DNA from 3 places in the Pantoea sp. RCC30.1 genome. Region 1 is predicted to be linked to each of the others. Evidence: predicted binding sites of a transcription regulator. Region 1 holds the regulator's gene; each other region holds the start of a gene.

Region 1 (4,198 bases):
TTATTGTTAGGGCGCTAAGTAAGAAGTCAGGGTATCAATGATTATCCTGGCAGGCAGGTTGCGCAGAGGCAACAACAGTTTGTGCGTTTGCGGCACGCTGCATGGCGTAACCGATCAACGCGAGCACAATGGTCACCGCCATCATCAGCGTGGTTGTAAACAGCGCCTGGGTTAATCCAGCTGATACCGCCAGGCTGGCGGCGAAGCAGAGTCCTAACTGCAGGGTGTTCTGCAAAGCAGCAGCTTTACCAGTGGCATCCGGGAAGGGCATCAGTGCACTGGAAACCACAATCGGATAGATCGCCCCGTTAGCCAGCGCCATCCCGCAGAACGGAACCATCAGGCTCACCAGCGTGCTGTTGCCTGCAAGCGCAACAGCAAACAGCGACAGAATGCTTAGGCTGTAGACGCCCAGCATCCAGGGCAGCAACTGTGCACCGTTAAAGCGGTTGAGCAGAGCGCGACAGCCGAATCCACCTATTAAAAAGGCGAGGGTCTGGGGCACATAACTCAGGCCGATATCGGCGGGTGAGAGACCCAGATCCGCCAGAATAAACGGCGAGCCAGTCAGCCAGGCAAAGAAGCTGGCAGAACAGGCAGAGTAGATCAGCACGTTGCCGCTGTAGACCCGCGATTTCAGCAGCGTGAAGAAGCCCGGCTGCGCCTTTTTTTCACTTGCGGCTTTGCGAACGGTGGGCAGACGCAGCGTGGTCAGTATCAGCGCCATCGCAATCAGGGTCAGCACCAGGAAAATCGAACGCCAGTGGAAGTGGCCGATCAGCCAGGCACCCAGCAACGGCGCCAGCGCGGGAGAGAGCGCAACCAGCGGCATAATGGTGGCGAAGACTTTGTTGGCGCGCGCGGCAGGGTAGCGATCCACCACTAATGCCTGCCAGCTCACGGCCGCAGCACAGACGCCAATCGCCTGCACGAAGCGCAGCGCCAGCATCAGATAGATATTATTCACCCACAGCATGCCCGCACAGCCGATGCCAAACATGGCCAGTCCGGCCAGCAGCACAGGTTTGCGACCAATGCGATCGGAGAGCGGTCCCCAGAATAGCTGACCCAGGGCGAAGCCTCCCAGAAAGAGACTCATACTGGCGCTGATCAGGCCGGGTGAGGTATTAAAGGTTTGCTGCATCGCCCCGAAGGCGGGCAGGTACATATCTGTGGCTAAAAAGCCGAGCATGCTCAGCAGGGCAAGGTAAGGCATAAATCCTTTATTCGACAACATCTCATTCTCATTTTTGCAGGATAAACGCGGCAGAGTGTAAAAGGTGCGTTTGCTGCTGTGAAACGGTAATATTTGCCGATTGCTGTTAAAATTTTTGAAGGCAGATTATGTGGTCAGAATATGCATTAGAAGTGGTTGACGCGGTCGCCCGTGGGGGCAGCTTCAGCGCTGCCGCGCAGGAGTTACATCGGGTGCCTTCTGCCATCAGCTACACGGTGCGCCAGCTGGAGAACTGGCTGGCGGTGCCGCTATTTGAGCGTCAGCATCGTGAAGTGGTCCTCACCCCGGCAGGCGAGCATTTTGTCAGGGAAGGGCGCAGCGTCATCAAAAAAATGCTTGCCACCCGGCGACAGTGTCAGCAGCTTGCCAACGGCTGGCGCGGGCAGCTCAGCATTGCCGTTGACCGTATTGCAAAGCCTCAGCGCACCCGGCAACTGGTTAAAGATTTCTATCGCCACTTCCCCGATATGGAGCTCATCATCAGCTATGAAGTCTTTAACGGCGTCTGGGATGCGCTGGCCGATGGCCGGGTGGAGGTCGCGATTGGTGCCACGCAGGCAATCCCGGTGGGCGGACGTTTTGCGTTTCGCGATATGGGCACTCTCAACTGGCGCTGCGTGGTCGCGCCGGATCATCCGCTGACGCAGGCGAGCCAGATCGATGATGACACGTTGCGAAGCTGGCCATCACTGGTGCTGGAAGATACCTCGCGTGCGCTGCCACGCCGTATGACATGGACGCTGGATAACCAGCGCAGGCTGGTGGTGCCGGAATGGCAGACCGGGCTGGAGTGCGTACAGGCGGGATTGTGTGTGGCGATGGTGCCGGGTCATCTTGCCAGGCCACTGCTGGACAGCGGCCAGCTGGTTGAACTGACACTGCCGGTGGCGTTCCCGGACAGCCCCTGCTGCGTCAGCTGGGCTGAAGATCGCGCATCACCGGCAACAGGCTGGTTGCTCAGCTATCTGGGTGATGCGCAAACACTTAATCAGGAGTGGTTAAGCGAAGATTAACGGCGATAGTCGCGGAATGGACCATCGGCCACGGAACGGCGTTCAATCAGCGTAGGGTGGACTTCAATCGTTTGTGACACTTCACGCTTACTGGTGATGCGGTCCAGCAGCATATCCAGCGCTTTTTCACCCAACTGGGCTTTAGGCTGATGCACGGTCGTCAGGGCCGGTGCGAAATAGCGGGCGTTGCGCACATTGTCATAACCGATCACCGAAATATCCTGCGGGACGCGCAGGCCCATCTCGTCGGCGGCGCAAATCGCGCCCATCGCCATGATGTCACCGCCGCAGAACACCGCCGTTGGACGCTGTTTCTGCGACAGGATCTGCTGCATCGCCTGATAGCCTGACTCCGGCTCGAAGTCACCCTGCACAATCCACTCGGCACGCGGTTGAATACCCGCTTCTTCCATCGCCTTCAGGAAACCGGCGTGGCGTCCTCCACCAGTGTTGCGTTCCATCTGACCGGGGATAGCACCAATATCACGGTGTCCGCGTTCAATCAGATAGCGTCCAGCCAGATAGCCGCCCTGGAAAGCATTATCGAGCACCGTGTCGGTGAAGTCGGCGCGCGACTCGCCCCAGTCCATCACCACCATTGGGATATTACGGTTCTCTTCCAGCATCTGCAGCAGATCGTCCGGATATTCAGAGCACATCACCAGCAGACCATCGACGCGTTTCTGCGCCATCATGCTGAGGTAGGCGCGCTGCTTTTGCAGGTCGTTATGCGCATTACCCAGAATCAGCGTATAGCCTTTGTCAAAACAGTGATTTTCAACCGCTTCAATAATTTCAGCAAAATAGGGCGCTTCGCTGGAGGTGGCAAGCAGGCCCAGCGTCCTGGTGTGGTTCACTTTCAGGCTGCGCGCGACGGCGCTCGGCGAGTAGTGAAGTTCTTTTATCGCCTGCCAGACCGCGTTGCGTGTCTCTTCAGCGACAAAGCGGGTTTTATTGATGACGTGCGAAACGGTGGTCGTTGAGACGCCGGCGCGTTTCGCCACATCTTTAATTGTTGCCATGAAAATCGGACTCCAGTGCTTATCTAACTCTATGATAAGCGTAGTGTTAAACGTTTGCGTCTGCTCAGGGTTTTTTCCGCAAAAATGCAGCTTTTCTTGCCCGTAAACAGGCCGCTGGCGGAGAATAAATGCCTTAAAAGATGCGCAAACGGAATCAGAGTTGCGCGCGTTGCGCAACAGAGGCGGGATTCTAACAAGGCTGGACGGATAAAACGAGATTTTTACCGGGCTGTGTGGGAAAATGCCATATCCCTACAAATTGTGTGACTAAGGAGCAAACAATGAGTACCGATCTTAAACTGGCGTTAATGACCACCGCAGGCTGTCTGCTGATGATTGTGGCCTTTAGTTTTACTGCCATTCTGCACTAATAAAAAAGCCGGGATTATCCCGGCTTTTTCTGACTGTTCTGCTGCTCAGCGTATAGTTTTTGGCGTCATCACCCGACGGGCGCCAATGTAGTGGCGCTGCCAGTAATCTTCTCCTAATGCGCTGATCTGAATATCTTTACCGGTACGTGGCGATTGAATAAACTTGCCATCGCCCAGGTAAACGCCGACGTGGTCCGCAGTACCGCGACCGTTAATGCGGAAGAAGACCAGATCGCCTTTCTCCAGCGACTCGCGTTTAATTGGCGCTGCGTCACGCAGGTGATACATCTCGTTAGCGGTACGCGGGATCTTAAACTTCACCAGATCTTTATAGGCGTACCAGACCAGACCGCTGCAATCGAAACCAGTATGGGGTGACGTGCCGCCCCACTGATAAGGTTTACCCAACTGGCCCATCAGCTTGGTCATCGCGGTTTCACGTGCCTTCTGATAGCGCTGACGGTGGGATTTGCTCATTTTAATTGTGCCAGGTTCGCTGGTGGTGACCTCAGCGGTTTTTAGCTGGCGCTGATGACCATAGCGTTTCTTCTCTTT
Region 2 (4,198 bases), on a different contig from region 1:
CCCTTAACTACGCTCCGATCACTACCGCGCGCAATATTGCCCTGTTCCTGTCGGTTGATGGTGAGCTGAATACCCGTCCGCTGATTGCCAGGCTCTGGCATATGAAGAAAGCGGTCTATCTGCCGGTCTTGCACCCCTTCTCCCCCGGTAATCTACTGTTTCTGCGCTACTCGTCCGATACCCCATTGCACACCAATAAACTACGTATTCCTGAACCGCCGCTGGATATCCGGCAGTTGATCACGCTTGATCAGCTGGATCTGATGATGGTGCCATTGGTGGCGTTTGATCAGCATGGGCAGCGTCTTGGGATGGGCGGAGGCTTCTACGATCGCACCCTGCAGAACTGGCGGCAGCATGGCTTTTTGCCGGTCGGTCTGGCACACGATTGTCAGCAGGTCGATAGTCTGCCGGTGGCAGAATGGGATGTGCCTTTGCCAGCGGTAATGACGCCGTCAAAACTCTGGCAGTGGGAGTAGCAGAGCCGCTTTTTCAGACAAGTGAAAACCCATACCTGGGCGCATCTGGCAGCAATGAAATAGCTCAACGCGCAGGGAACATGGTCAGAAAAGGAAAGCGTCCCGCGCAAGGGACTGCGCGGGCCGAGCATGCCATGGATGGCGGCTTTTGCGTCTTTCCGATCTGGCCGTGTTCTCTTCGCAGTCTCGGTCTTACAGCAAATCGGGACAGCCTGTATTAACTACCTGAAGAGACGCGACTAAGCGACTATTCAGGTTAGTAGCGCTTAGTAAAGCAGACGGGCGCGAATAGTACCCGGAATCGCCTTCATCAGCTGCAGCGCGTTCTCTGCCACTTCTGGTTCTGCATCAATGTCGATAACCACATAACCCATAAACGGCGAGGTTTGCAGATACTGAGCGGCGATGTTGATGCCCTGCTCTGCGAAAATCTGGTTAATGGCCGTCAGCACGCCTGGACGGTTTTCATGGATGTGCAGCAGACGACTGGCGCTGATACCGTGGATCGGCAACGACACTTCCGGGAAGTTAACAGCCGAGAGAGTCGAGCCGTTATCGGAGTATTTCGCCAGCTTGCCCGCCACTTCAATCCCGATATTTTCCTGCGCTTCTTCCGTCGATCCGCCAATGTGCGGCGTCAGAATCACGTTGTCGAATTCGCTCAGTGGAGAGATAAACGGCTCGCTGTTGGTGGCTGGCTCGGTCGGGAAGACGTCGATGGCTGCGCCACCCACATGCTTGCTGGCCAGCGCATCACACAGCGCCGGGATATCGACCACGGTGCCGCGTGAGGCGTTAATCAGCAGCGCGCCAGGTTTCATCTGCGCCAGCTGTTCTGCACCGATCATATCCTGTGTAGAAGCAGTTTCCGGCACGTGCAGGCTGACAACGTCGCTCATGTTGAGCAGGTCTGCCAGATGGCGTACCTGCGTGGCATTACCCAGCGGCAGCTTGTTTTCAATGTCGTAGAAGAAAACATGCATACCCAGGCTTTCTGCCAGCACGCCCAGCTGCATCCCGATATGACCGTAACCGATGATACCCAGCTTTTTGCCACGCGCTTCAAATGAGCCTTTGGCAATCTTATTCCAGATGCCACGGTGTGCTTTCGCATTCGCTTCGGGGATGCCACGCAGCATCAGCAGCATTTCACCAATCACCAGCTCCGCAACTGAGCGGGTATTTGAGAACGGCGCATTGAACACCGGAATCCCCCGGCTGGCAGCGGCCTGCAGATCAACCTGATTGGTGCCGATACAGAAACAGCCAACGGCGACCAGCTTTTCAGCCGCCGCAAAAATCTCTTCAGTGAGCTGGGTGCGGGAACGGATACCAATGAAGTGTGCATCGCGGATCGATGCTTTTAACGCGTCGGAGTCCAGCGCGCCCTTGTGGAATTCGATGTTGGTATAGCCTGCAGCTCGCAGGTTCTCCAGCGCGCTCTGATGCACACCTTCCACCAGCAGGAACTTAATCTTATCTTTTTCCAGTGATACCTTTGCCATTTCCCGATCCTATTCAGCATTCAATGAGGACTACCATAAGCCAGCCTTCTGTCAAAATATCAAAAAAATCGCGTCCGGCAATACAAACGATTGCCCGGCAGCCAGCACGGCAACAGCTGACAGCCGCACATTGCCGGACAAAATCATGAGGTCGGCGGAGATGAGAGAACGAACCCACTGCCGATGGCGCTTATGTGACATAAGTCACCAAATTTCACCAGCGCGAGAAAAGATGATTTGCAGGCAGAAATAACCGGCGCCTTTGCGGCGCCAGACAGATCATTTTTTAATGGTTTTCACTCCATCAGGCCCGCCAATCAGCGCGATATCGGCTCCGCGCGCGGCAAAAAGGCCGACAGTGACCACGCCAGGTAAGGCGTTGATGGCTTTTTCCAGCTCAATCGGATCGAGAATGCGCAGATTATGCACATCGAGAATAATGTTGCCGTTATCCGTGACCACGTTCTGACGATACTCAGGTAAGCCGCCCATTTTCACCAGCTGACGCGCCACATAGCTGCGCGCCATCGGAATCACTTCGACCGGCAGCGGGAAGCGGCCCAGTACATCCACCTCTTTTGAGGCGTCAGCGATACAGATAAAGGTCTCAGCCACTGCAGCCACAATCTTTTCACGCGTCAGCGCCGCGCCGCCGCCTTTAATCATCTGCATCTGTGGGTTGATCTCATCCGCGCCATCAACGTACACCGACAGCACATCAATCTCGTTCAGGTCGAACACCTGAATGCCCAGGCTTTTCAGCTTCTGGGTGGAGGCATCTGAGCTGGAGACGGCACCTTCGATCTGATGCCTGACCGTGGCAAGCGCATCGATAAAGTGGGCAGCGGTGGATCCGGTGCCTACGCCAACAACGGTGCCCGGCTGCACGTACTCAAGTGCAGCCCAGCCAACAGCTTTTTTCAGTTCATCCTGGGTCATGGTATGTTTAAAACCTGTGCGACAACGAAGTGCGCGTAGTATAAAACAAGGCTTGCTGAAAATGCTCGGCTGACCGACGTGGATTTATCGCTTTGGAAGCCAGCCCACAAAAAACAAGAGAGCCATCACAGGTGACACTTTTGTGGCATAGTGACATCCACCCTGAAGGAGAGAGAAGAATAATGAAACGCCCGGATTATCGAACGCTTCAGGCGCTGGATTCAGTGATCCGCGAACGCGGATTTGAGCGTGCCGCACAGAAGTTGTGTATCACTCAGTCGGCGGTTTCACAGCGTATTAAGCAGCTGGAGAACCTGTTTGGGCAGCCGCTGCTGGTGCGTACCGTGCCGCCGCGTCCGACCGAACAGGGTCAGAAACTGCTGGCGTTGCTGCATCAGGTGGAGCTGCTGGAAGAGGAGTGGCTGGGCGATGAGAACAGTGGTACTACGCCGCTGCTGCTGTCGCTGGCGGTCAACGCCGACAGTCTGGCGACCTGGCTGCTGCCTGCGCTGAAAGATGTGCTGGCAGATTCCCCCGTCCGCCTGAATCTGCAGGTCGAAGATGAAACCCGCACCCAGGAGCGCCTGCGTCGGGGTGAAGTAGTGGGCGCGGTGAGTATTCAGCCGCAGCCACTGCCAAGTTGCCTGGTAGATCAGCTCGGCGCGCTCGACTACCTTTTTGTAGCATCGCGCGACTTTGCCGATCGCTTCTTCCCCAATGGCGTCACCCGCTCTGCCCTGCTGAAAGCGCCTGCGGTAGCCTTTGATCATCTTGATGATATGCATCAGGCCTTTCTGCAGCAGAACTTTGACCTTTCACCCGGTAGCGTTCCCTGCCACATCGTGAACTCCTCTGAAGCCTTTGTGCAGATGGCGCGGCAGGGTTCGACCTGCTGTATGATCCCGCATCTGCAGATTGAGCGTGAGCTGGCGAGCGGTGAGTTAATCGATTTGACGCCGGGTCTGTATCAGCGCCGGATGCTCTACTGGCATCGGTTTGCGCCGGAAAGCCGGTTAATGCGTCGGGTAACCGATGCGCTGATTGCGCATGGACATCGGGTGCTGCGTCAGGATGACGTGGCAGCCTGAAAACAAAAACGGGGCGAAAGCCCCGTTTTGCATTATGGCGTGTTGGGCTTTATCTCAAACACCACATCTACCTGATCGTCAAAGTTGATGCTCTGCTGATCGTAAGTCTCCTGCGCCGTAGTATCTGCCGCTGCAGCCGCTTTATACATGCGGTTCATTGGCATCGGCTGATAGTTGGCAACCTGAT
Region 3 (4,198 bases), on a different contig from region 1:
CGATCCAAAGCTGGATAACGCCCTGAACCGTGAGCTCAATCTGACGGAACTGGCCGATCGCCCGGATCACAATCCGCTGGTGGCAGGCAACTGGCCACCAAAAGCGGGTGAAGTATCGATGGAAGTGGAACTGGCGGATCGGCTGGGGCTGAAGCTCGGCGATACCCTGACGTTCGACGGCGATACGCAGACGTTCAGCGCCCGTATCACCAGCCTGCGTAAAGTGGACTGGGAAGGCCTGAAACCGAACTTCTTCTTTATCTTCCCGCCGGGGGCGCTCGACAGCCAGCCGCAGACCTGGCTCACCAGCTTCCGCATGGAGGCGAATCCTGTTCTGCTGGCGCAGCTGAATCGTGCTTTTCCGGCGCTGAGTCTGCTGGATATCGGCAGCATTATGCAGCAGATCGGTCAGGTACTGACGCAGGTCAGCCGGGCGCTGGAGATCATGGTGGTACTGGTCACTGCCTGCGGTGTGTTACTGCTGCTGGCGCAGATTCAGGTCGGGATGCGCCAGCGTAGGCAGGAGTTGGTGGTCTATCGCACGCTCGGTGCGGGCAAAAGACTGCTGCGCACCACGCTGTGGTGTGAGTTTGCGCTGCTTGGCGTGGTCTCCGGCGTGGCGGCCGCGATGGGGGCAGAAGCGGCGCTGTGGGGATTACAGACTAAGATTTTCGATTTCCCGTGGCAGCCTGACTGGACATTATGGCTGGCGTTGCCGTTATGTGGCGCACTGCTGTTATCACTGTGTGGTGGCTGGCTGGGAATCCGGTTACTGAAAGGGAAGGCGCTGTTCAGGAAGTTTGATGCGGCCTAAGGGAGTGTAGGCATAAGGCGGCACTAAGCCCGCCTTTGACCTTCATCCAGATCGCACCCTTCACCAGCAAGCGGGTAACGGGAAACGAAGAGCAAAGCGTCACGCGCCAGGGATGGCGCGTGCCGAGCTGGCAGGGATGCCGTTTTTGCGTCTTTGCGATCGTTTCCCGTTACCGGCGTCTCCCTCTGACTTAAAGGCGACTGCTCAATCGCTCTGAGCTGCCTGGTAAAGCCATCATCAGACTCAGGTGCGGGAAACTACAGCTTTTCAACGGCCCAGGCGATGCCGCTGGCGTACTCTTCCGGGAGCTGAGGCACCAGCGAATTCAGTGCCGCTTTGAGTCGTTCTGCATCGCTGTCGGTCAGATTCAGGTGGCCCACTTTACGACCCGGACGCACCTCTTTGTCATACCAGTGCAGATGCACCAGCGGCTGCTGAAGCCAGTTAACGTTAACCGCGGTTCCAATCAGATTGACCATTACCGACGGCGCAAACACCACCGGCTGCGGTAATGGCAGGCCAAGAATGGCGCGCAGATGCAACTCAAACTGGCTGATCGACGCACCGTTCTGCGTCCAGTGCCCACTGTTGTGGACGCGCGGAGCCAGCTCATTGATCAGCAATCCGGCTGGCGTAACGAAACACTCCATCGCCATTACGCCGACGTAGTTCAGTTCCTGCATGATCGCACTCAGCATCGATTCAGCCTGCTGCTGCTGTGCCTGATCCGCCTGCGGAAATGCCACGCTGGTCCGCAGAATGCCATCCTGATGCAGGTTATGCGTCAGCGGATAGAACACCACCTGGCCATCGTGACCGCGCGCGCCCACCAGTGACACTTCACCGGAAAAGTTGATGCCCTGCTCAACGATACATTCGCCGTAGCACGCCTCCGGCAGCTGGTGAGTCTCATCAGCACGCAGACGCCACTGACCCCGTCCGTCGTATCCGCCGGTACGGCTTTTCACAATCGCCAGCTCGCCCAGGGAGTCAAACACCGCTGGCCATTCGCTTTTATCGGCCAGCAACTGCCACGGCGCGGTGGCAAGCCCCAACTGATCCAGCAGCTGTTTCTGCGTCAGACGATCGGCCAGACGCGGAAAAATCTCACGGTTAACAAAGGCCGGATGGCTCGCCAGTTCGCGCGTCAGCGCGGTCTCGGGCCAGCGTTCGATTTCGGCAGTGATCACGCTGTCGGCGATCGGCAGGGCAGCAGGATCGGCATCCAGACCGACCGGATACACCGCGATGCCCAGCGGCTCACCCGCCTGGCGCAGCATACGACCTAACTGGCCGTTGCCCAGTATGCAAACCGGCTTCATGCATCCACCCGCGGATCGGGATGGTTCAGCACCTCATCGGTCTGGCTCTGACGCCAGGTCGTCAGGCGTGACGCCAGCGCGCTGTCATGCAGCGCCAGAATCTGCGCCGCCAGCAGCGCGGCATTGGCTGCGCCCGCCTTGCCAATTGCCAGTGTCCCGACCGGAATACCGCGCGGCATCTGCACAATCGAATAGAGGCTATCGACGCCACTCAGGGCAGCACTCTGCACCGGCACACCCAGCACCGGTACCAGGGTTTTGGCCGCCAGCATACCCGGCAGATGTGCCGCGCCACCTGCGCCAGCAATAATCACCTGAAAACCATTACCGGCTGCCGTCTCGGCGAAGCTGAACAGTTTATCCGGGGTGCGGTGCGCAGAGACTACTTCAACATGAAAAGGGACGTCCAGGCTGGAGAGGATTTCAGCGGCGAACTGCATGGTGGCCCAGTCACTTCTGGAACCCATAACAATGGCGATGCGGGCCGGGGCGTTGGATGACATGCGGTCAACTCCTGTGAATGAACAAACAGACCTGGCCGGGCGGACAGGTTTTGAAGGGCACCGAGAATAGCATGAGAAGCACGCAAGGAAAACGGTTGCGTCGGCCTGACGTCGGGGAGTTAATCGCAGATTAAAAGTCGAAATGGATGAGCTGAATGCCGCTGGCGTCAAGCTGAATCATGGAACCCCGGCTGTGCCAGGCACCCAGCACCGCGCGTTGCGCCGTTTCACCCTGCAGGCTCAATGTATGAATTTCAGGACGATGGGTATGACCGTGGATCAGCAGCGGCACCTGCTGGCGCAGCATGGCGGCGGCGACCGCTTCCTGGTTCACATCCATGATGGTCTGGGATTTGTGCTGGTTAGCCTGTTTACTGTCTGCGCGCATCCGGGCGGCAATACGTTTGCGTATCCACAATGGCAACGCCAGGAACAGTCGCTGGATCCACGGATTGTGCACTTTGGCACGAAAACGCAGATAACCCGCATCGTCCGTACAGAGCGTATCGCCGTGCATGATGAGCAGCCGATGGCCGTAGAGCGTCAACACCTGCTCTTCCGGCAACAGCGTCATGCCGCAGGCCTGCGCAAAGCGTCGGCCAATCAGGAAATCGCGATTGCCATGAATGAAGTAAACCGGAACCGGGAGGGCGCGCAGGGCGCTGGCAATCTGCTGATGCAGCGGATTGGGATCGTCGTCGCCAATCCAGGCTTCAAACAGATCGCCGAGAATATAGAGCGCGTCGCAGTGGGGCGCTTCGCGCTGTAAAAAATGCAGAAAACCGGCGGTAATCGCCGGTTCTTCCTGACACAGATGCAGATCTGCGATAAACAGCGTGCGCGACATTACTCGCTGACGGTCACTTTCTGGATAACGACGTCATCTTTTGGCACATCCTGGTGCATGCCGCTGCGGCCGGTAGAGACCGCTTTGATCTTCTCAACCACATCCATACCTTCAACCACTTCAGCGAACACGCAGTAGCCCCAGCCCTGAACGCTTTCGTCACGGAAGTTCAGGAAGTCGTTATCAGCGACGTTGATGAAGAACTGTGCGGTCGCAGAGTGCGGCGCAGAGGTACGTGCCATTGCCAGCGTACCTTTGGTGTTTTTCAGGCCGTTGCTTGCTTCGTTCTGAATTTCTGCTTTGGTTTCTTTCTGCTTCATGCCCGGCTCGAAGCCGCCGCCCTGAATCATAAAGCCGTTGATTACACGGTGGAAAATGGTGTTGTCGTAAAAACCTTCACGGCAGTAATCCAGGAAGTTCTGTACGGTTGCCGGCGCTTTATCATCGAAAGTTTTGATTACGATATCGCCATGGTTCGTCTGGAAAGTTACCATTTTTGTCGTCCTGTAAAGGTTGTCATCAGTTGCTGAGGTCGCTCTGTCGATTGGCGTCCCCCTTTTTGTCGACCGTTCTTATATCATAATTTCCAATGACGCGTCAGCAGCGCGGCGCAGTTGGCTTGCTTTGCGTCGCGCGAGCGATAAAAATACGGCACAATGTCTGGATACTTAAAAGTGTCAACCACACGCGAAAACGGAACCGTTCAATGCTT

Evidence for each region. Region 1 encodes PurR, which represses purine synthesis genes. Its sites were predicted from a motif close to CANGCAAACGTTTGCNTG; they were not measured.
Region 2: a site for PurR is predicted at 2,064-2,081, ahead of serA (phosphoglycerate dehydrogenase). Genes of this name have one in related genera too.
Region 3: a site for PurR is predicted at 2,724-2,741, ahead of purE (5-(carboxyamino)imidazole ribonucleotide mutase). Genes of this name have one in related genera too.

The regions. Positions count from the first base shown of each region.
Region 1 is NZ_JBXUHX010000017.1:45,022-49,219, forward strand. Features, by position in the region: gene punC (purine nucleoside transporter PunC) at 35-1,237, opposite strand; gene punR (DNA-binding transcriptional activator PunR) at 1,345-2,250, shown strand; gene purR (HTH-type transcriptional repressor PurR) at 2,247-3,272, opposite strand; gene cydH (cytochrome bd-I oxidase subunit CydH) at 3,554-3,643, shown strand; gene AC2LB6_RS15720 (C40 family peptidase) at 3,689-4,198, opposite strand, start outside.
Region 2 is NZ_JBXUHX010000018.1:57,967-62,164, forward strand. Features, by position in the region: gene AC2LB6_RS16340 (5-formyltetrahydrofolate cyclo-ligase) at 1-479, shown strand, start outside; gene serA (phosphoglycerate dehydrogenase) at 746-1,984, opposite strand; gene rpiA (ribose-5-phosphate isomerase RpiA) at 2,264-2,923, opposite strand; gene AC2LB6_RS16355 (LysR family transcriptional regulator ArgP) at 3,106-4,011, shown strand; gene AC2LB6_RS16360 (oxidative stress defense protein) at 4,044-4,198, opposite strand, start outside.
Region 3 is NZ_JBXUHX010000026.1:32,571-36,768, forward strand. Features, by position in the region: gene ybbP (putative ABC transporter permease subunit YbbP) at 1-814, shown strand, start outside; gene purK (5-(carboxyamino)imidazole ribonucleotide synthase) at 1,072-2,136, opposite strand; gene purE (5-(carboxyamino)imidazole ribonucleotide mutase) at 2,133-2,639, opposite strand; gene AC2LB6_RS19015 (UDP-2,3-diacylglucosamine diphosphatase) at 2,770-3,486, opposite strand; gene ppiB (peptidylprolyl isomerase B) at 3,486-3,980, opposite strand; gene cysS (cysteine--tRNA ligase) at 4,193-4,198, shown strand, end outside.